One region of the Arthrobacter sp. NPDC057013 genome, then DNA from elsewhere that is predicted to be linked to it. Evidence: riboswitches for the same ligand, from Rfam matches in the RefSeq annotation. Region 1 holds a riboswitch; each other region holds the start of a gene.

The links. A riboswitch is a leader RNA that binds a small molecule or an ion and turns the genes downstream of it on or off. The one in region 1 is predicted to bind thiamine pyrophosphate.
Region 2: another riboswitch for thiamine pyrophosphate. It lies ahead of thiC (phosphomethylpyrimidine synthase ThiC); the one in region 1 lies ahead of ACFTSA_RS17320 (bifunctional hydroxymethylpyrimidine kinase/phosphomethylpyrimidine kinase).
Region 3: another riboswitch for thiamine pyrophosphate. It lies ahead of ACFTSA_RS11485 (ECF transporter S component); the one in region 1 lies ahead of ACFTSA_RS17320 (bifunctional hydroxymethylpyrimidine kinase/phosphomethylpyrimidine kinase).

What each region holds. Positions count from the first base shown of each region.
Region 1 is NZ_JBHUSE010000015.1:29,742-36,656, forward strand. It holds gene ACFTSA_RS17300 (DUF4233 domain-containing protein) at 1-237, shown strand, start outside; gene ndk (nucleoside-diphosphate kinase) at 279-698, shown strand; gene ACFTSA_RS17310 (vitamin K epoxide reductase family protein) at 790-1,473, opposite strand; gene ACFTSA_RS17315 (Rne/Rng family ribonuclease) at 1,930-5,295, shown strand; TPP riboswitch at 5,472-5,568, shown strand; gene ACFTSA_RS17320 (bifunctional hydroxymethylpyrimidine kinase/phosphomethylpyrimidine kinase) at 5,551-6,915, shown strand, end outside.
Region 2 is NZ_JBHUSE010000006.1:239,674-246,588, forward strand. It holds gene ACFTSA_RS11185 (alpha/beta fold hydrolase) at 1-220, shown strand, start outside; gene thiC (phosphomethylpyrimidine synthase ThiC) at 280-2,109, opposite strand; TPP riboswitch at 2,105-2,212, opposite strand; gene ACFTSA_RS11195 (amidohydrolase family protein) at 2,309-3,391, shown strand; gene ACFTSA_RS11200 (VOC family protein) at 3,470-4,345, shown strand; gene ACFTSA_RS11205 (hypothetical protein) at 4,480-4,914, shown strand; gene rpsP (30S ribosomal protein S16) at 5,125-5,538, shown strand; gene ACFTSA_RS11215 (RNA-binding protein) at 5,540-5,782, shown strand; gene rimM (ribosome maturation factor RimM) at 5,916-6,500, shown strand; gene trmD (tRNA (guanosine(37)-N1)-methyltransferase TrmD) at 6,501-6,915, shown strand, end outside.
Region 3 is NZ_JBHUSE010000007.1:39,276-46,190, forward strand. It holds gene ACFTSA_RS11455 (monovalent cation/H+ antiporter complex subunit F) at 1-78, shown strand, start outside; gene mnhG (monovalent cation/H(+) antiporter subunit G) at 68-484, shown strand; gene ACFTSA_RS11465 (DUF2975 domain-containing protein) at 524-1,003, shown strand; gene ACFTSA_RS11470 (helix-turn-helix domain-containing protein) at 1,003-1,209, shown strand; gene ACFTSA_RS11475 (DUF4235 domain-containing protein) at 1,237-1,500, opposite strand; gene ACFTSA_RS11480 (heme-degrading domain-containing protein) at 1,576-2,127, opposite strand; TPP riboswitch at 2,248-2,392, shown strand; gene ACFTSA_RS11485 (ECF transporter S component) at 2,464-3,084, shown strand; gene ACFTSA_RS11490 (ABC transporter ATP-binding protein) at 3,084-4,709, shown strand; gene ACFTSA_RS11495 (energy-coupling factor transporter transmembrane component T family protein) at 4,706-5,509, shown strand; gene ACFTSA_RS11500 (GNAT family N-acetyltransferase) at 5,514-6,011, opposite strand; gene ACFTSA_RS11505 (hypothetical protein) at 6,033-6,915, opposite strand, start outside.

The sequences.
Region 1 (6,915 bases):
GGCTTCGCCGAACCCATGATGTTCCTCGTGGGCGCGCTGTTCGCCCTCGCCTGGTGGTACGGCATCCGGGCGGGAATCCGCATCGACCGCGAATCGTCCCAACGGGAACGCGAGCAGGCCGAATGGGATGCCGCGCACGCGGCCGCGGGCAATGAAGCCGCCGGCAATGAAGTTGCCGGCACTGAAGGCGCAGGCACCGAAGGCACTGGCACCCAAGGCAACGGCCAGACCCCGTAGACTTACCGTCGAAACCCACAACCAACCTCATTGGAGCAACTGTGAGCATTGAGCGCACCCTTGTCCTGATCAAGCCGGACGGCGTCACCCGCAACCTGACGGGCGAAATCCTCAAGAGGATCGAAGCCAAGGGCTACACCCTGGCCGAACTCAAGAAGACCAACGCCAGCCGGGAACTGCTCGAGCAGCACTACGAGGAGCACGTCGGCAAGCCGTTCTACGAGCCGCTCGTGGAGTTCATGCTCAGCGGCCCCGTGGTCGCGGCCATCTTCGAAGGCCACCGTGTCATCGAAGGCTTCCGCTCGCTGGCGGGCACCACCGATCCCACGACGGCGGCCCCCGGCACCATCCGCGGCGACTTCGGCCGCGACTGGGGCCTGAAGGTCCAGCAGAACCTGGTCCACGGCTCGGACTCTGTGGACTCGGCCGAGCGCGAAATCAAGATCTGGTTCCAGGCCTGAACCTCCCGCAGGTTAAGCGCGAACTGGCAGGTAATGCCCCCAAAAGTTGGTTTTGAGGGCGTCACCTGCCAGTTCGCGCTTTTTCTTTGGCTTAGAACCCCGAGGTGCCGGCGAACACCTGGATGAAAGCGAAGAAGATCGTGGCGATCACGGCCACGTAGAGCAGTGCCGAGATGATCCAGCCGGAGTCGCCCAGGATCCGGGCCAGGCGTGCCGGCGCCGGAATCACGCCGTGGACGACGTTCCGCACTGTGACCCAGACGAAGAGCGGAATCATTGCTGCCCAGACAATCATGCAGAACGGGCACAGGATGCGGATGGAGTACAGAGCCTGGGACCACAGCCACACCACGAAGATGAAGCCGAGGGTGATGCCGGCCTGCAGCCCAAGCCAGTACCAGCGGGCGAACCGGGCGCCGGCAAGCAGCGCCATACCCGCGGTGGTGGTGATGGCGAAGGCAACAATTCCGATGAACATGTTCGGGAAGCCGAAGACTGAACTCTGCCACGTCTGCATGACCTGCCCGCAGGAAATCCAGGGGTTTACATCGCAGACGGTGGCGTGGTTGGGATCCTTGAGGACCTCAAGTTTTTCCAGCACCAGGATGCCGGAGGCCAGCCAGCCCACAATGCCGGTGATGACCAGCAGCCAGCCGAAGGGGCGGTCGCGTGTCATGGCCGGTACGGCGGCAGCGGCCGAAGCCGATGCCAGCCCGGCACCGTCCTGGCGATCCTGTTCATAGTCCGTGCCCGTGGGGGGCGAAGTGCGTGGCATGGATGGCGTCCTTTGTCTGGGGTGCTCCTGCCCAGATTGTATCGCCGCCAGCTTGAGCCAGCCTGTACCCGCGGCCCACGGCCGTATTGACCGGCTTTGTCACACAATTACAGCGTATTTGAACGGCAATATGAGAGAATGAACGTGGCTGGAGCGCGAACCACATTCGAACTCCAGTCCGGTGGCTTGTTCCCAAGACCGCCAATGAGCAGTGGTGCAGGCTTCGGAAAGAAGATCCAGCCTCCCACCCTCCATTGGACGGCACCTGGTTGTGGTTGTCAGAAACAACGGGTTCCAGTAACAAGCCCGCCGGCCTGTCAGGCCTGCCGCACCCCACTGCCGGTGCGAGCCTGCTGGTATCCAATTGACTTCTGTCAATGCCTGCGGGTTTTGACAATATGTGCCCCAATGGGTGCCGAATGTGGCGGCATGTCAGGGGCAGGAGTGTTGCCACATATGGATAATGACCAGGTTATAGCCGACAATGTTGAACCGGCTGCCGCCGGCGAAGCCGCCGCCGAGGCTCCCAAGAAAACCACCAGGACCCGGCGCAAGGCCACGCCCCAGGCCAAAGCGGCGGACGCGGAGTCCGTTACGCCGGAGCCCCCGGAAACCCTGACCTCGGAACGCGCAGTATCTGAAACCGCAGCGCCTGAGTTGGCCGCCGAGGAGGCAGAAGCACCGGCCAAGGCTCCGGTCCGCCGGACCCGCGCCCGGAAGAAGGTCGCCGAAGAGCCGCTGCCCGCCCTTGCCGAAGGTGCCGGGGCGGAAGTCGGCGTGCCGGAGGCCAGTGTGCCGGAAGGTGCGCAGGCGGCCGCCATAGAGCCGGCCGCTGAGGCAGCCGCCGTTCCGGATGCGGCCGAGCAGGCCACTGAGGAACCGGCCGCCGAGTCCAAGCCGGTGCGCCGCCGCCGGACAACCAAGGCGAAAGCCGCCGAGCCGGCTGAAAGCCCTGCAGAGTCCGAGGAATCTGCGGAGGCACCCGCCGCCGTCGCTGCCACCGAGTTGCCGTCCGGCGGCCAGCCCGAAGTTCCCACCGAAGCGGCTGCGGCACCTGCCGCCTCCCCGGCCCCTCTAGCTGCCCCGGCGCCTGCATCCGACGCAGCCCCCGCCGAACCCGCGGCTGCACAGGAAGCCGCTGCCGAGGAAGCTGCTGCCGAGGAAGAGGCCGAAGTAGAGCCCGCGGGTCAGTCACCCCTGGGATCGCTTTTCCTGGAGCCGGCATCAGTTACGTCGATCATCTTCCAGGCCCCTGACCTGAACACCGTGGTCCGTCCTGCCGCTCCCGCCAAAGAGGACGCGGTTGCCGAGGAGGGCGAGGACGAGCTTGAGGATGAGGGCGGCCGGCGCCGGCGGCGCAGCCGCGGACGCCGCGGCCGCAGCCGGACCGACCGTGAGATCACCGACGGCGATGAGGAAACGGACGTTTCCGAGGAAGCCCTCGAAGACGAAGGTGGGCAGCCGGACGACGGCGTGACGTCCCGCCGTCGCCGTCGCCGCCGCCGCGGTGACCAGGACCTGGAACTGACCGGCGGGGGAGAAGACGATCCCCCCAACACGGTCACCCGCGTCCGCGCCCCCCGGGCCATCAGCGAGGCGCCGGCGAGCAACCGGGTGACCAGCGTCAAGGGATCCACCCGCCTGGAGGCCAAGAAACAGCGCCGCCGCGAATCGCGGGACACCGGCCGCCGCCGCACCGTCATCACCGAGGCCGAGTTCCTGGCCCGCCGGGAATCGGTGGACCGGCAGATGATCGTCCGCCAGCGCGACGACAGAATCCAGATCGGTGTCCTGGAGGACGGCGTACTGGCGGAGCACTTCGTCTCCAAGACGCAGCAGGACTCCCTGATCGGCAACGTCTACCTGGGCAAGGTCCAGAATGTCCTGCCGTCGATGGAAGCTGCCTTCGTGGACATCGGACGCGGCCGCAACGCCGTGCTGTACGCCGGTGAAGTCAACTGGGACGCAGCCACCCTCGAGGGCAAGCAGCGCCGGATCGAGAACGCGCTCAAGTCCGGCGACTCCGTCCTGGTCCAGGTCACCAAGGACCCGGTGGGGCACAAGGGTGCGCGGCTCACCAGCCAGATCTCCCTGCCCGGCCGGTACCTCGTGTACGTCCCTGGCGGCTCCATGACCGGCATCTCCCGCAAGCTGCCCGACGTCGAACGCAACCGCCTGAAGCGCATCCTCAAGGACCGGCTTCCCGAGGACGCGGGCGTCATTGTGCGCACGGCCGCTGAAGGCGCCTCCGAGGAGGAACTGACCCACGACATCAACCGCCTCCGTGCCCAGTGGGAGGGGATCGAGAGCCAGGCGAAGTCCACCAAGGTCCTCGCCCCTGAGCTGCTCTACGGCGAGCCGGACCTGACCATCAAGGTTGTGCGTGACGTCTTCAACGAGGACTTCTCCAAGCTGATCGTCTCCGGCGACGAGGCGTGGGACACCATCGAGGCGTACGTCACCTACGTTGCCCCGGACCTGGTGGGCCGGCTCGAAAAGTGGACCAAGGACGAGGACATTTTCTCTGCCTGGCGAATTGATGAGCAGATCCATAAGGCACTGGACCGCAAGGTCTTCCTGCCGTCCGGCGGCTCGCTGGTCATCGACCGGACCGAGGCCATGACGGTGGTCGACGTCAACACCGGCAAGTTCACCGGCAGCGGCGGCAACCTCGAAGAGACTGTCACCAAGAACAACCTTGAGGCAGCCGAGGAAGTTGTCCGCCAGCTGCGCCTGCGCGACATCGGCGGCATCATCGTCATCGACTTCATCGACATGGTGCTGGAGTCCAACCGCGATCTGGTCCTGCGCCGCCTGGTGGAATGCCTGGGCCGCGACCGGACCAAGCACCAGGTGGCCGAAGTGACGTCCCTGGGGCTCGTGCAGATGACGCGCAAGCGCATGGGCACCGGCCTCCTGGAAGTCTTCGGCGAGCAGTGCGAGGCATGTGCCGGCCGGGGCGTCGTCACCCATGACGAGCCGGTGGAACACCGCCGCGCCAACACCGTGGCCGCGGAGCACCACGTGCACCGTGCCGAGGTCCAGCCGCCTGCCCGGTCAGAGCGGAAGCGACGCCGGGGCAAGGGCGGGCAGCCGTCCTCCGAGACTGCTCCGGCCGCCCCTGCTGCGCCGCACCACCCGGAACCGTCGGAAGCTGAACGCCATGCCAAGGCTGAAGCGACCCGTGCTGCCCTCGCCAACATCGCGGCAGCGGCCCACGCGGCGCATCTGCACGAGGAAGCGGCCCACAGTGCCGCAGCATCGGGTGAGGCCGCCCGGCCTGCCGCACCCGCGGCCGCCGCACCGGAAAGCCCGGTGGTGCACCGCGCTCCGGAGACTGAGAGCGTCTCCGGACGGCCCGGCGCAGTGCTCACCTTTGGCGGGGAAAAGGTCGTTCTCCCGTTTGTTGATCACAGCGACGAGCCGGCCAGGGAAACGCCGGCCCTGACGCTGGATCGGTTGGAGGAAGCCTTCGCGCACCTTGGTGCTCCGGTTGCCCCCGCCGAAGAGGAGGCTCCGGAGGAGGTTCCCGCGGCGGTCCGGCAGGAAATCCAGCAGCCGGCGGCAGGACAGCCGGTGGAGAGCCCCGCTGCGCCGTCCCGCAGCCGCCGTCCGCGCCGTAACCGCAGTGCCAGCCGCGCCCAGGGGGCAGCCAACGAGACATCCGTGGAACACCACGAGGTTTCGCCGGCTGCTGCCGCCGGACACTCGCACGAGGCCAAGGCGCCGGAAGCGGGCAATGCGCAGGCGGCCAAGCCGGCTCCGCAGGCAGCCAGTGAACCGATCATTCTGGGCGTCGGGGTACCCGCCTCGGAACTGTAGGACGAACAGGTCCCGGGCCGACAGGCTCCAGGCTGACTGACCTCCGAGCCCACGGGTTAAGGCCCGGTACCGCGGTTGCGGTGCCGGGCCTTTCTGGTTCCGTCCTGTTTGGCGCCGGACAGCCTGACGCAGACGGCATAATTCCGTGCCCGGCGCCGGTCCACACGCTAGGCTGGAGCACTGACACGGGGTGCCGCGCACGGGCCGGCTGAGATTCAAACCCGTTGAACCTGTCCGGTTAGCACCGGCGAAGGGATGTCTTCTTTGCCATCAACATCGTCATCAGCATCACTCCTGCCCGCACCCGCGGCTGCCGCCGGCTCCCTCAGGGAAACCGCGGCCCTGGCCGCTCCGACCTCCCGCGACGTTCCGCGGGTCCTGGCCATCGCCGGCTCGGACCCATCCGGCGGCGCAGGCATCCAGGCGGACCTGAAAAGCATCGCGGCCCACGGCGGGTACGGGATGGCCGCAATAACCGCCCTCACCGCCCAGAACACCACCGGCGTGCGGGGCGTGCATGTTCCGCCGGCTTCCTTCCTGTCAGCGCAACTCGACGCGGTCAGCGACGACATCCACGTGGACGCCGTGAAGATCGGCATGCTGGGCGATGCGCAGGTGATTGCCGCGGTCCGCAGCTGGCTCGAAGAGGTGCGGCCCGGCGTCGTGGTCCTGGATCCGGTGATGGTGGCCACCAGTGGTGACCGGCTCCTGCAGGAGTCTGCGGAGACAGCCCTCCGGAAGCTGCTGCCGCTGGCGCACCTGATCACCCCCAACCTTCCCGAGCTGGCCATGCTGCTCGGCGAGCCTGAAGCGGCCGACTGGGCCGTTGCCCTTGAGCAGGGCAGGCGGCTCGCGGACCAGACCGGCGCCACGGTCCTCGTCAAGGGCGGCCACCTGAACGGCTCAACCTGCCCGGATGCCCTCGTGAACACGGCCGGGCTGCTGTCGGCAGAGGTGGTGGAGGTTGCGGGCGAGCGGATCAGCACGCGGAACAGCCATGGCACCGGGTGTTCGCTCTCCTCGGCCATGGCCACGGCCCAGGCGCGCCTGGGCGACTGGGAGGCGTCACTGCGGGCGGTCAAGCCCTGGCTGGCCGGGGCCCTTCGCACGTCCGGGCAGCTGGTAGTCGGCGCCGGCAACGGACCGATCAACCACTTCCACCACCTGGCCCGGACAGGCAGTACTGCCACGCCCGAACGCAAGGGCGGGTTCGCGCAGCTGTTGCGCGCCGAGACTGTTGCCGACCTGGAAGCCATCTATGGCCTCGGGTTCATCCGCGGGCTGGCCGATGGAACCCTGATGGAGAAGGAATTCGCGTACTACCTCGCGCAGGATGCCATCTACCTCAACGGCTACTCCCGTGTCCTGGCCCGGGCCAGTGCGCTGGCGCCAACCGAGTCCGAGCAGCTGTTCTGGGCACGTTCCGCCCAGCAGTGCCTGGAAGTTGAATCCGAGCTGCACCGCAACTGGCTCAGCACGCGCACCGTGCAGACGGAGCTGGGCCCGGTCACGAAGGCCTACGTAGACCATCTGGTGGCGGCCTCGGCCGGCGGCAGCTACGCGGTGCTGGTGGCCGCGGTCCTGCCCTGCTTCTGGCTGTACGCCGAGGTGGGGGAGACC
Region 2 (6,915 bases), on a different contig from region 1:
GGAAGCGCCGCTGCAGATCGTCCCGGGTGTTCCCACCCTGGTGCTCACCGGCGGCTGGGAGCCGCTGTACGAGGAAATCGCCGGCTACCTCCGCGAGACGGGCGCCCTGCACCGCATCGCTGCCGGAGGGCACCGGCCCCACGATTCACGCGAGGGCGACCGCTACATCCGATCGTTCATCGCCGAGGTCAGCCGGCGGCAGCAGCCCCGGGCGTCATAAACGATCGGGCCCCGACCGGCCGGCCCCCCATGCCAGCCGGACGGAACCCCGAAGCACCGTTAGTTGCGCGCCGATTCCGGAAGCCGCAGCTCCGGCAGGTAGACCTTTCCGCCCGCAGCGAGGAATTCCTGGCTCTTCTCACGCATTCCCTCCGCCATTTCGGCGAGTGCGGCCTGCGCTTCGGCTGATCCGTATTCGTTCCGGATGTCCTGGCTGATCCGCATGGAGCAGAACTTGGGTCCGCACATCGAGCAGAAGTGCGCGGTCTTGGCGGGTTCCGCAGGCAGGGTCTCGTCATGGAAGGATTCGGCCGTCACCGGGTCCAGCGACAGCGCGAACTGGTCGCGCCACCGGAACTCGAACCGGGCCTTGGACAGCGCATCGTCGCGCTCGTTCGCGCCGGGGTGCCCCTTGGCAAGGTCGGCGGCGTGCGCGGCGATCTTGTATGTGATGACGCCCGTCTTCACATCGTCCTTGTTCGGCAGGCCCAGGTGTTCCTTCGGCGTGACGTAGCAAAGCATGGCCGTGCCGTAGCGGGCGATTTCGGTGGCGCCGATGGCCGAGGTGATGTGGTCGTAGCCGGGGGCCACGTCCGTGACCAGCGGTCCCAGCGTGTAGAAGGGAGCACCCTTGCAGAGCTCCTGCTGGCGCTCAACGTTCTCGCGCACCAGGTGGAACGGGATGTGCCCCGGCCCCTCGACCATGACCTGGACGTCGTATTCCCAGGCCCGCTGGGTCAGCTCAGCCAGCGTGTCCAGTTCGGCGAACTGCGCGGCGTCGTTGGCGTCCGCCGTCGCACCCGGCCGGAGGCCGTCGCCCAGCGAGAAGGCGACGTCGTACTTCGCGAAGATCTCGCAGAGTTCGTCGAAGTGGGTGTACAGGAAGTTTTCCTGGTGGTGGGCCAGGCACCAGCCCGCCATGATCGATCCGCCGCGGGACACGATGCCGGTTACGCGGTTCGCCGTAAGCGGCACGTACCGCAGCAGCACGCCGGCGTGGATGGTCATGTAGTCCACGCCCTGTTCGCACTGTTCGATGACGGTGTCGCGGAAAATCTCCCAGGTGAGGGCGTTCGCTTCGCCGTTGACCTTTTCCAGGGCCTGGTAGATCGGCACCGTGCCGATCGGCACGGGGGAGTTGCGGATGAGCCACTCACGCGTCGTGTGGATGTCGTCGCCCGTGGACAGGTCCATGACCGTGTCCGCGCCCCACTGGGTGGCCCACTGCAGCTTGTCCACTTCCTCCGCGATGGAGCTGGTGACGGCCGAGTTGCCGATATTGGCGTTGATCTTCACCAGGAACGCCTTGCCGATGATCATCGGCTCGGATTCCGGGTGGTTGATGTTGCTGGGGATGATGGCCCGTCCGGCGGCGAGTTCGCTGCGGACCAGTTCCACATCGCAGTTTTCGCGGAGGGCCACGAAGCGCATTTCGGGGGTGATGACGCCTTGGCGCGCATAGTGCATCTGCGTGACGGTCCTGCCGTCAGCCGCGCGGCGGGGCACCGGCCGGGCGCCCTTCCATTCGGCGGAAGCCGCGCCGCGGCGCACGGCCGACTTGCCGTCGTCGAGCAGGTTCCGTTCACGTCCGTCATACGTCTCGGTGTCTGCCCGTGCCGTAATCCACTCCGAGCGGAACGGGGCGAGGCCCACCAGGGGGTCGCTTCCCGGGCCTGCCGTGCGGTAAACCCGCAGCGGTTCGTTCTGCTCGCCGTTCGGTGAGGGCTCCAAGGCGATTTCCGTTACCGGAACCCGCAAGCCGTCACCTTCCAGATAGGCCAGTGAATGGGATTTCAGCGACTGCATGACACTACCGGCAGCGTTAACGGCGGTTTCGCTCTGGGCTGCATCAATTTGGGCAGGGCTCAGCCGTGATTTCTGGGTGCTCAATTTACTGCTCACTTCCTTCGCCGGCATTACCCGGACAGGTTCAACGGTCGCAGGCTGCGCCAGCCTGATCTCAGCCCCTGCAGGGGCCCCCGTGTGGTCGTAAACGAAGCTACCACACCCCGGATTGGACCTGTCCATCTATGAAAAGCCGGTCCGACGAGCCCGTTTGCCGCCACGGAAGCCGATTAAGCTGGAAGCCATGGCGCACATCATCGAATTCAGCGGACCCGTGCTCACGGCTGCGGACGAGGAACGCAGCGGGCTCTGGTCCGTGGACGGGAAGCTCACGTTTGATCCTCCGGGCCGGCGACCGGACGCCGTCCTCGATGGCTGGGTCCTGCCCGGTTTCGCCGATGCCCACTGCCATATCGGGCTGGGCCCGGGCGGCGCCGTGGACGACGCCGTGGCGTATGCCCAGGCGATCACGGACCGCAACGCCGGCACGCTGCTGGTCCGTGACGCCGGGGCCGCCAGTGACACCCGGTGGCTGCAGCAGCGGGCCGATACGCCGCGCATCATCCGGGCCGGCCGGCACGTTGCCCGGTCGCGCCGTTACCTGAGGAACTTCGCCGTGGAAGTCGAACCGGAGGGCCTCGTGGAGGCGGTGCGCAAGCAGGCGCGCGAGGGTGACGGCTGGGTCAAGCTGGTGGGGGACTGGATCGACCGGACGGCCGGCGACCTCACACCGTCGTTCCCGCCCGCTGCCGTGCGGGACGCCGTGCGGGCCGCCCACGACGAGGGGGCGAGGGTCACGGCACACTGCTTCGGCGAGGACACCCTGGATGACATGCTCGACGCCGGCATCGACTGCATCGAGCACGCCACGGGCCTGCTGCCCAGGCACATTCCCCGGTTCGTCGCGCAGCAGGTGCCGATCGTTCCGACACTCATCAACATCGCCACCTTCCCGGACATCGCAGCCCAGGCCGAGCCGAAGTTTCCGCGGTATGCCGGGCACATGCGCGCACTGTGGTCCCGCCGTCGTGAGCGCGTCCTGGAGGCCTATGAGGCCGGCGTCGAAATTTACGCGGGAACGGATGCCGGAAGCGTGATCCGCCACGGCCGTATCGCGGACGAAATCCTCGAACTTCACGCCGCCGGGCTGCCGGCTCCGGCCGCGTTGGACGCTGCCTGCTGGCGGGCGCGCCGCTGGCTGGGCGCCGAAGGCCTGGCCGAAGGTGCGCCGGCGGACGTGGTGGTCTGCCGGGAGGATCCGCGCACGGTGCCGGGGACCATCCGCAGTCTCGCGAACGTGGTGTTGGGGGGCAAGATCGTCCATTAGGAATAAATTGAAGCTTCAAGTAATTTAGAGATGTAGAGGCCGCCGAAATCCGGTGGTCCGGACATTCGGGAGTATTCAATGACAGCAGCAGACAGCAGCCAGGACTTGCTTCCTGCCGACCTCACCATGGGCACCGTCATGCTCAAGGTGGGCGACATGAAGCTCATGACCGACTATTACCAGCGCGCCCTCGGGCTCGATGTCGTCGCCGAGCAGGACGGCGGCCTCTACCTCGGCCGGCTCAAGACGCCCCTGGTCCACCTCGCCCCCGCTCCGGGCCTCAACATCCCCGACCGGGGCGAGGCCGGCCTCTTCCACACGGCGCTCCTCTTCGAGGACCAGTCCTCGCTCGCCGCCACCGTAGCCAGCGCGGCCCAGTACGAGCCGCAGGCCTTCGTGGGCAGCGCCGACCACCTGGTCAGCGAGGCCTTCTACTTCACCGATCCGGAGGGCAATGGCATCGAACTCTACTGGGACCGCCCGCGTTCGGCGTGGTCCTGGGAGGGCAAGAACGTCGTGATGGACAGCCTGGCGCTCCCGCCCCAGCGGTATCTGCAGGAGCACCTCACGCAGGAATCGGTGGAGGGCCAGCGGGGCGCGGACGCCGAGGTGGGGCATGTCCACCTTCAAGTGGGTGACGTGCAGTCAGCCCACGACTTCTACGTCGGCACCCTCGGATTCGAAAAAACGGCGGGCTGGCACGGCCAGGCCCTGTTTGTGTCCGCCGGCGGCTACCACCACCACATGGCCATGAACGTCTGGAACAGCCGGGGCGCCGGTCCGCGCCGGGACACGCTGGGACTCGGCGAGGTTCTCATCGAGGTCCCGTCGGGGGACGACGTCGGCGCCCTCGCCGAACGTCTCAAGGTCGCCGGGGTCGAATCGCACCACACCGGCGCCGAGCTCCGGTTCGAGGATCCGTGGCGCAACCGCCTCCGCGTCGCCGTTCGATAAGCCTCGCCGTTCGATAAGCGTCGCCGTTCGGTAAACCGGGTGCGCTCCCGGGGAACCCGGTTGGGTTAGGCTGACATCCGAAGGGCCCTGGCGCTGCCGGGGCATGCACGCCCCGACGGAATGAGGACGAATCCATGGGCTTCACTGAAGTGTTTGTCGCCACCCACAACGACGCCCTCAAGCGCGCAGAGGCGCTGGAAGGCGGTGCGGCCGCCGGGGACGGCATCCGGATCGCCGGCATCAGTGATTTTGAGATCGAACAGCTCGGCGACCTCGCCGGTGCCGCGGTGCACGCCGCGGGTGCGGACTATGAGCTGGCCATGGTTGACGTGGCCAGTGATTCACTGCTGGGCGTGCCGGCGGCGATGGTCCGGGCTCTGGCTGAGCTCCTCACGTACGAGTCCGAGGGTGAAGGCAATGTCCTGGATGAGGTGGCCGAGCGCTGGGCTGCCGAGGACGACATGCCGTTTGGAGCCGTGGAAGCCAGGAAATATGTCCAGCAACTCGCTGAGCTCGCCGGGACCGTAGACGAAGGCAGCAGGACCGGCCTCTACGTCTGGTCTTCGTAGCGCAGCCAGGTTATTCCGGTACCTGTGGGACTCGGTCCGCACGTCAAGTCGAATTAACGCGGACGATCTGGCACAATGAACAGGTACTCGATCTGCGTGGCCCCTCTCTCCGCGTCTGGATCCTGTCCTTTTCGAACCCCAAGTACGGCCCGCCCCACGGGTGCAGAACGCGGGTTCAACCCCGTTTCAGAAACAGGAGTGACCACAAAAGTGGCCGTAAAGATTCGCCTTAAGCGCTTCGGTAAGATGCGCGCACCGTACTACCGCATCGTTGTTGCCGACTCGCGCACCAAGCGTGATGGCCGTGCCATCGAAGAGATCGGCAAGTACCACCCCACCGAGGAGCCCTCGTACATCGAGGTCAACTCCGAGCGTGCGCAGTACTGGCTGTCCGTTGGCGCGCAGCCGTCGGAGCAGGTCGCCGCGATCCTGAAGATCACCGGTGACTGGCAGAAGTTCAAGGGTCTGCCGGGCCAGGAAGGCACCCTGAAGACCAAGGCCGACAAGGAAGCATTCGTTGCTCCGGAGAAGGGTTCCGTGATCATCCCGGAAGCCATCACCAAGAAGGCCAAGGCATCGGAAGCCCCCGCCGAGGCTGAAGCAGAGACCACCGAGGCTGAGTAAGTTGCTGGCAGAAGCGCTCGAACACCTTGTCCGCGGCATTGTCGACTCCCCTGAGGACGTCAAGGTCAGCGCCAAGAACAACCGCCGCGGGGATACCCTCGAGGTGCGCGTTCACCAGGAAGACCTGGGACGGGTAATCGGACGCCAGGGCCGCACCGCGCGTGCACTGCGCACGGTCGTGGCGGCGCTGGCAGATGGCGAGCAGGTCAGGGTCGACGTCGTCGACACCGACCGCCGCCGGTAACGCGCCTGCAACACTTGTCTTAACGTCCGGCCCCTCCACCAGCTAACGGTGGAGGGGCCGGACTGTTTTGGGCCCTGGCTGTGTTCAGGACGCCCGCCATAGTCCTAACCACGCATCACAAACAGAGGAACACATGCAGCTTCAGGTGGCCCGTATCGGCAAGCCCCACGGAATCCGCGGCGAGGTGACCGTCCAGGTGCTCACCGACGCTCCGGAGGACCGGTTCGTTCCCGGCACCGAGTTCGTGGTGGAGCCCGCCTCCGCCGGGCCGCTCACCGTGAGCAGCGCCCGCTGGAACAAGGACATCCTCCTGCTCGGTTTTGAGGAGGTGGCCGACCGGAACCGCGCCGAGACCCTGCGCGGCGCCAAGCTGTTCATCGAGACTGAAGAGCTGGACGAGGACGACGACGAGGGCTGGTACGAGCACGAGCTCGTCGGCCTCGAGGCCCGCGTCGGCTCCCAGGCCGTGGGCAAGGTTGCCGCCCTGAACACCATGCCGGTGCAGGACCTGCTCGTCGTCGAAACCCCGGACGGCAAGGAAATCCTCATCCCGTTCGTGGAACAGATCGTCCCCGAAGTGAACATCGAGGAGGGCTTCGTCCTGCTCACCCCGCCGGCTGGCCTGTTCGAGGTCAACGAGGAAGGCGGCGCGGAGGACCCGGAGACCAGGGGCTCGGACTCCGTCGAGGAAGAGGCTGAGCCGGAGGCCAAAGCATAGATGAGAATCGACGTCGTCAGTATCTTTCCCGAGTACCTGGCACCGCTGGAGCTCTCGCTCATCGGCAAGGCGCGCCAGGACGGGCTGCTCGACCTGAACGTGCACGACCTCCGCACCTTCACCACCGACCGCCACCGCACCGTGGACGACACGCCTTACGGGGGCGGTGCAGGAATGGTGATGAAGGCCGAGCCGTGGGCGCAGGCGCTCGAGTCCGTGGCGGCGGCCCGGCCGGCCGGTGCGGCCAAGCCCGTGCTGATCGTCCCGTCCCCGGCGGGGGAGCGCTTCAACCAGGCGCTGGCCTACGAACTTGCCGAGGAAGAGCATCTGGTGTTCGCCTGCGGGCGGTACGAGGGCATTGACGAGCGCGTCATCGAATGGGCCGGGGAGCACTTCACGGTGCGCCCGGTCAGCC
Region 3 (6,915 bases), on a different contig from region 1:
TCCGTCATCGGCTTCATCGGCTCGGTGACGGTGGCCCGCTTCGTGGCCGACAGGAGGGGGCAGCCGAATGAGTCCTGAACCGAATGCCGTGGATGCCGTCATCGATGCTGTGTCGGCCGTGTTCATGGTGGTGGGTGCCCTGATGTCGCTCGCCGCCGCCATCGGCCTGCTCCGCTTCCCGGACCTGATGAGCCGCATGCACGCCGCCACCAAGCCGCAGGTGCTCGGCCTGTTCCTGCTGCTGGCCGCGGTGGGACTGCAGCTGCGCACCTGGTGGGTGTGGCCGGTGCTGGCCGTTGCCTGGATCTTCCAGCTGCTCACCGTGCCGGTCTCGGCCCACATGGTGGGCCGCGCCGGCTACCGCACCAAGCACCTCCACAAGGAACTGCTCAGCACCGACGAGCTGGAGGCCGTGGTGCTGAAGGCCGCCAAGGCGGCCAAGGACTCGGAAGAGGACGACGGCGGTAACCACCCGCCGTCGTAGGCGATTGAAAATCGATAGGAAACCAGCGATACTCGATCCATGCACAAGACACGCCTGGCGGTAACCGCGCTTCGGATCCTGCTGATAGCGGCCTTCGGCCTGCTGCTGGTGTTCCAGACCCTGTCCCTGCCCGGGCAGTTTGCCTACATGGCGCAGGAGAACCCCGCCGATGCGCCCCTGCAGTGGCCGCTGACCGTCTTCGCAGTGGTGGAAGTGGCCTGCGTGCAGGTGGTGATCGTGAGCACCTGGAAACTCTTGACCATGGTCAAGCGGGACCGCATCTTCAGCAACGCAGCCCTGGCCTGGGTGGACGCGATCGTGTGGGCGGTGCTCACGGCCTGGGTCCTGCTGGCCGGTCTCTTCCTCTTCATCGTGCTGAATGCCGACGATCCCGGAGTGCCGATGATCCTGATGCTGATGCTGGTCGGCGGCGCCGTCATCGGCCTGCTCATGGTGGTGATGCGCGCGCTGCTGCGGCAGGCCACGGCACTGCGGACCGACATGGAAGCCGTGATCTGATGCCCATCGTGGTGCGCATCGACGTCGAACTGGCCAAACGCAAAATGAGCGTGGGGGAGTTCGCGGACCGGGTTGGCCTGACGCCGGCCAACGTGGCCGTGCTGAAGAACGGACGGGCCAAGGCCGTGCGCTTCAGCACGCTGGAGGCCATGTGCAAAGTGCTCGGCTGCCAGCCAGGCGATCTGCTCGAGTGGGTCGAGGACTAAACCGGTAAGACCGGCCGGCGTCGGGGCCTAGACGATGTCCTGGGTCTTCGCGAAGCGGGTGATGGCCCGCTGCGTGCCGCGGTTGGCCAGCACCTGGATGACCGCGCTCACGGACGCGGAAACGAGCGCGAACGTCAGGGCCGTGCGCAGCGTGGTGGGGACATCGTCCTTGTCACCCTTGGGCGGCTTCTGCCCGGTGACCTTTTCCCAGATGGTATCGACGGCCTTGGTGCCGGCGAATCCTGCCAGCAGGCTGATGCCCGTGCCAAGCAGCTTGATGAAGAAACTCATTCCGGAACTCCTCGCGTGGTGAACACTGGTCTTTGCCTAGCCTATCCGGACGAAACAGCCTATCGGCATGAAACGCTAGCTTTGCCGCATGGACCGGTGGATTTCCCGCAACGCCTGGACCACGAGGTCGTGGTCCGCTTTCTGCGGCAGCCCGGACACCGTGACCACGGCCACCGCTCCCACATCCCGGACATAGATTGGGAAGGCTCCGCCGTGCGCGGCGTAGGTGGACTGGTCGAACCAGGCGTTGTCCTCGATCCGTCCGCCGCCGGCCCTGCCGCGCAGGCCCACCAGCAGCGACGGCTCCTCGTAGCGCACGGCAGTGCGCCGCTTGGCCCGCACCCAGCCCTCGTTGTCCGGCGTGGCACCCTCGAGCGCCACGTGAAAGAGGACCTGTTCACCCTTGGTGATGTCGATGGCAATGGGGAGGTTGTCCTCCTTGCCGCGTTCAACCAGTTCCAGGCCGAGCGCCAGGGCGTCGTCCTTGCTGAACCTCGGGAACTGCAGCTCGGCGATTTCACCCTCGATCTGACCGATCAGGGCTTCCAGGGCTCCCGCCGGCTGGTCCTCGGCGGAATCGGGGTCAAAGGCGGGCAGGCCAGCGCTGCCGGAGTCCTGTAGCGTCATGGCCCCAATGTACTCCGGGCGGCTGCCCCGGCCGCGCAGGGAGCCCTCCCCGACTGTGACGGCGGCCCCGGAATTCCGGGGCCGCCGAGGTGTAAACTGGACCAGCCCACAAGGGCAGATTTATTACGACAGGGGAGCGCCGCCGTCGGGATGCAAAGGCCACTTGCCAGAGCAGCCGCGGATGGGCGCTGAGAGTGCGGACAGCCGCAGACCCTCGAACCTGATCCGGCTAGTACCGGCGCAAGGGAGTCGAGTTCTCAGAGCGCCCGGCAGAAGGTGGCCCGCCACCGGCAGCCGGGGGAACGCTTTCCCCTCCTGTTCCTCAGGAGGACCATCATGACAACAGCAGCAATCAAGAAGACCAGCTATAACTGGCGCGTGGCGGACATCGTGGTGGCGGCGCTCATCGCCGTTGCCGGCGGCGTCATCTTCTGGGCCTGGTCCCAGGGCGCCAACCTCATCTCCGCTCCCGTCAACGCCGTCTACCCGCCGCTGAGCGGTCTGTACGCCGGAGGCTGGATGATCCCGGCGGTCCTGGGCATGCTCATCATCCGCAAACCCGGCGCGGCCCTGTTCTGCGAAACGGTCGCAGCCACCGGCGAGCTCATCATGGGCTCCCAGTACGGCACCACGGTGCTGATTTCCGGCGTCCTCCAGGGCCTGGGCGCGGAGCTCGTGATCGCCGCCCTGGTGTACCGGAAGTTCAACCTCCCGGCCTCACTGCTTGCCGGTGCCGGCGCGGGCCTGTTCTGCGGCCTCAACGACTCCTTCGCGCCGTGGGGCTGGAACATCGCCTACGCCCCAGGAGACAAGCTCGCGTACATCGTGTTCTGCGCCATCTCCGGCGCAGTCATCGCCGGTGCCCTGTCCTGGATCGCCACCCGCGGCCTGGCTAAGACGGGCGTACTGGGCTCCTTCGCGTCCCGCAAGGCAGCCACGGAGCCCGTCTTCTCCTGATGCCCGCACATCACGACGGCGGCGTCCGCCCCGCCGCGGTACGCGCCCGCGGCTGGGGCTGGCGCCACGCCGGCCGCACCAAGCCGGCCGTCCACGCCCTGGACCTGGACATCCGGCCCGGCGAACGGGTCATGCTGCTGGGCCCCTCCGGGGCCGGCAAGTCCACGCTGCTTCACGCCCTGGCCGGCGTACTGGGGGACAGCGACCCGGGCGGCAGTTCGGCCGACGACGGCGGTCCGCAAGGCACCGGGGCGCCGGACCCTGACGACGCGGACGAGAGCGGTCAGCTGCTCATCGACGGCGCACCGTCGCGCGCGCAGCGCGGCCGTGCGGGACTCATGCAGCAGGACCCGGAAACCCAGGTGGTGCTTTCCCGCCTGGGCGACGACGTCGCCTTCGGCGCCGAAAACCTCTCGGTGCCCCGCGGCGAGATCTGGCGCCGCGTGCACGAGGCACTGGACGACGTCGGACTCGCCCACCTGCCGCTGAACCACCCGACGTCGGCCCTGTCCGGCGGCCAGAAGCAGCGACTGGCCCTGGCCGGCATCCTGGCGATGAGGCCGGGACTGATCCTGCTGGACGAGCCCACCGCGAACCTTGATCCCGCCGGCGTCCTGGAGGTCCGGGACGCCGTGGGCCGCTGCCTCGACAAGACCGGGGCCACCCTGGTGGTGGTGGAGCACCGGGTTGCCGCGTGGAAAGACCTGGTGGACCGCATTGTGGTCCTGCAACCGGGGTCGGCAGCGGACGGCGCGGTGCTGATCGACGGCACGCCGGACGAGGTCCTCCAGCAGGCCCGCGGGATGCTCACCGCCGCCGGCGTCTGGGTCCCGGGCTACGTTCCCGAAACCCGGCACCGCTCGGCCGCCGGTCCGTCCAACGCCAATAGCGGCCGGCTGCTGCTCGCGGCCGAAAAGCTGGCGGTGTCGCGGGAACGTCCCAGGCGCCGCGGCTTCCGCGCCGTACCTCCCGAGCCGGTGCTGCGCGACGTCACGGCACAGGTCCGGGCAGGGGAGGCACTGACCGTCACAGGTCCCAACGGCGCCGGCAAGTCCACCTTTGCGCTGACCCTCGCCGGGCTGCTGCCGCCGGTGGACGGCAAGGTCTCCGCGACCGTTGAGCTGAGCGCCGGCGCCGGGATCGACCCGTACAAGTGGAAGGCCGAGCACCTGATCTCCCGGATCGGCACCGTGTTCCAGGAACCCGAGCACCAGTTCGTCACCGGCCGCGTCCTGGACGAGCTGCAGTTCGGCCCGCGCCACCTGGGCCGCGGCGAGGAGCGCGTCGACGAACTCCTGGAGCGCCTGCGCCTCACGCATCTGGTGGACGCCAACCCGTACACCCTGTCCGGCGGTGAGAAGCGCCGGTTGTCAGTGGCCACAGTCCTGGCCGCGCACCCGCAGGTGCTGGTCCTGGACGAGCCCACCTTCGGCCAGGACGCCAACACCTGGGCGGAACTTGCCTCGTTCCTTTCCGAACTGCTCGACGCCGGTACAGCCGTGGTGTCCGTGACGCACGACGAGGAGTTCACCCATGTGCTCGGCGGCACCGAGCTCCGGCTGGGCTCCAAAGGCCGGCCCGAGCCCAGGGCCATCGAGCCGACATCCGAACAGGCGGCGACATGAGGGAAGCACTGACACTCGCCGGAAACCGGGCGGTGCTGACCCGGGCCAATCCGCTGGCCAAGTTCGCCGCGGTTTTCCTGGTCACCTTGGCCCTGGCGCTGTCCATCGACTGGATGTCCGCCTCCGTGGCCCTCGCCTGCGAGCTGCTGGTCTTTCCGCTGGCCGGGCTCACGTTTTCGCTGCTCTGGCAGCGCGGCTGGCCGCTGATCCTGGCCGCCGCCGTGGGCGGCTGGAGCACCTCCATCCTGGCGCCGGACAGCGGAAGGATACTGCTCGACGTCGGACTCTGGTCCATGAGCGAAGGTTCCCTTCAGCTGGGGCTGGGTTTTCTGCTCCGGGGCCTGGCCATCGCCCTGCCCGCGGTGCTGCTGATGAGCTGCACCGATCCCACCGACCTGGCGGACGCCCTGGCGCAGAAGGCCCGGCTGCCGCACCGTTTTGTGCTGGGGACCCTGGCCGCGATGCGGCTGGTGGGGCTGATGGCAGAGGAGTGGCAGACCATCGGCATGGCCCGGCGCGCCCGCGGCGTGGGATCGCGCGGCAACCCGTGGCAGCGCATGCGGGCCACCCTGGGGCAGAGCTTCGGCCTCATGGTCCAGGCCATCCGCCGTGCCACCCGGCTGGCGGTGACCATGGAGGCCCGCGGTTTCGGTGGTGGCAGCCGGACCTGGGCGCGTGTCTCCACCTACAGCGTGCTGGACATCTGGGTGGTGCTCGGCGGAGTCCTCATCGCCGCCGGTGCCGTGGCCGCCGCGGTGTGGGCCGGCACGTGGCACATGGTGTGGCTGGAGGGCTCCTAGGAGGCTATCGCCGGGCCGGCCGCGCCATCCGGACCTCGGCCTGCCCCTCCCAGTCCTCGACCGTGTCCCTGGCGCCGGTAAAGACGAAGCCGTTGCGCCGGTAGAAGGCCTGGGCGCGCGGGTTCTCCTCGGCAACCCACAGCCCGGCCTGCTCGTTTCCGATCGCGGCATCGAGCAGTGCCTGGCCCAGCCCTCTGCCCTGGTGGGAGGCGAGGAGATAGATGCCCCAGAGCTCGGTCTGCTCCCGCACCCCATCCTCTGGCGGAAGCGAGCCGGCGAAACCCACCAGCGTGCCGCCGTCGGCCGCTACGTACTGGCGGCATGCGTGCGGACCGGCCAACAGGTGGCGCCACATCGCCAGCCTCCCTTCCACACCCTGGCTGGCCATGAAGCCCGGTGACAGCAGGTGCCCGTAGGTTTCGCGCCAGCATTCCAGGTGGAGCCGGGCCAGGTCCTCGGCGTCTTCGGGCGCGGCCAGGCGCACGCGGCAGATGTGGTCCATGGGCCGAGTCTAATGTTGTCCTCAGATGCACGAGTGGTCGTGGTCGAAGCCGTCGGCCACGAACTGGGTGAGCACTACGTGGCCGCCAGGGGTGAGGGGCGCCGCGGCACACATGTCCTTGGCCTCGGCGGCGCTGTGCGCCCCGGCGAGCCAGCTTGGCAGGGAGTAGAGGCTGCTGGCAGAGCCCACCTCGCCGACGATCTGACCCCACTGCCGGGCGGAGGAGTAGATGCCCACCCTGGCGCCGATGCTGTGGAAGAAGTCCGCCATGCCTTCGAGGTCCGCCCGGTTCGCGTTCCTGTCGCCTGACCAGCTGTTGCCCGTCTCCACGTCCAGCCACCAGAGGTACGTCTCAGGTTCGGGAATCGTGCGGAGGTAGGCGTCGTCGAAGGCCTTGGCGTACCCGTACATGTAGGCGCACGCTGCATCCTCCTGCCCCTGGCACGTGCCGTAGGGGTTGGACACGGTCTCGCCGCCGTACTCGTTGTTCGTCGGCCACCAGGTGCCGCGCAGCCCGGGGTTGGCCGTGTTCACGTAGAGTGCCAGCCGTGGCTGCCCGGTCCCGCCGGCCGAATCATCCGCCCAGTCGAGCTGCTGGTGGAGGCATGGGTTCGTGGTGTTCGCCAGGCCGTTGTTGACCCCGACAATGGCGAACGCGGGATCGTCAGGCAGGCCGTCGCTGCACTGCGGCCAGGAGACGTCGTTGCCTACCAGCGTTTCGGCGTCGGAACCTGACGGCAGCCGCGGGGGTTGCCGCGTTGCCGGCTGCGGTGAATGCCGTGGTGGGCGAGGTTGCGCCTGCGCTGCGGCGCCGGGACTGGCGGACGCCCCGGGCGGCGCCTGGGTGACCGCTGCTCCGGGAGCCGGCGGCGCGCCGTCGTCGAGCCTGGGTCCCGGGATAAAA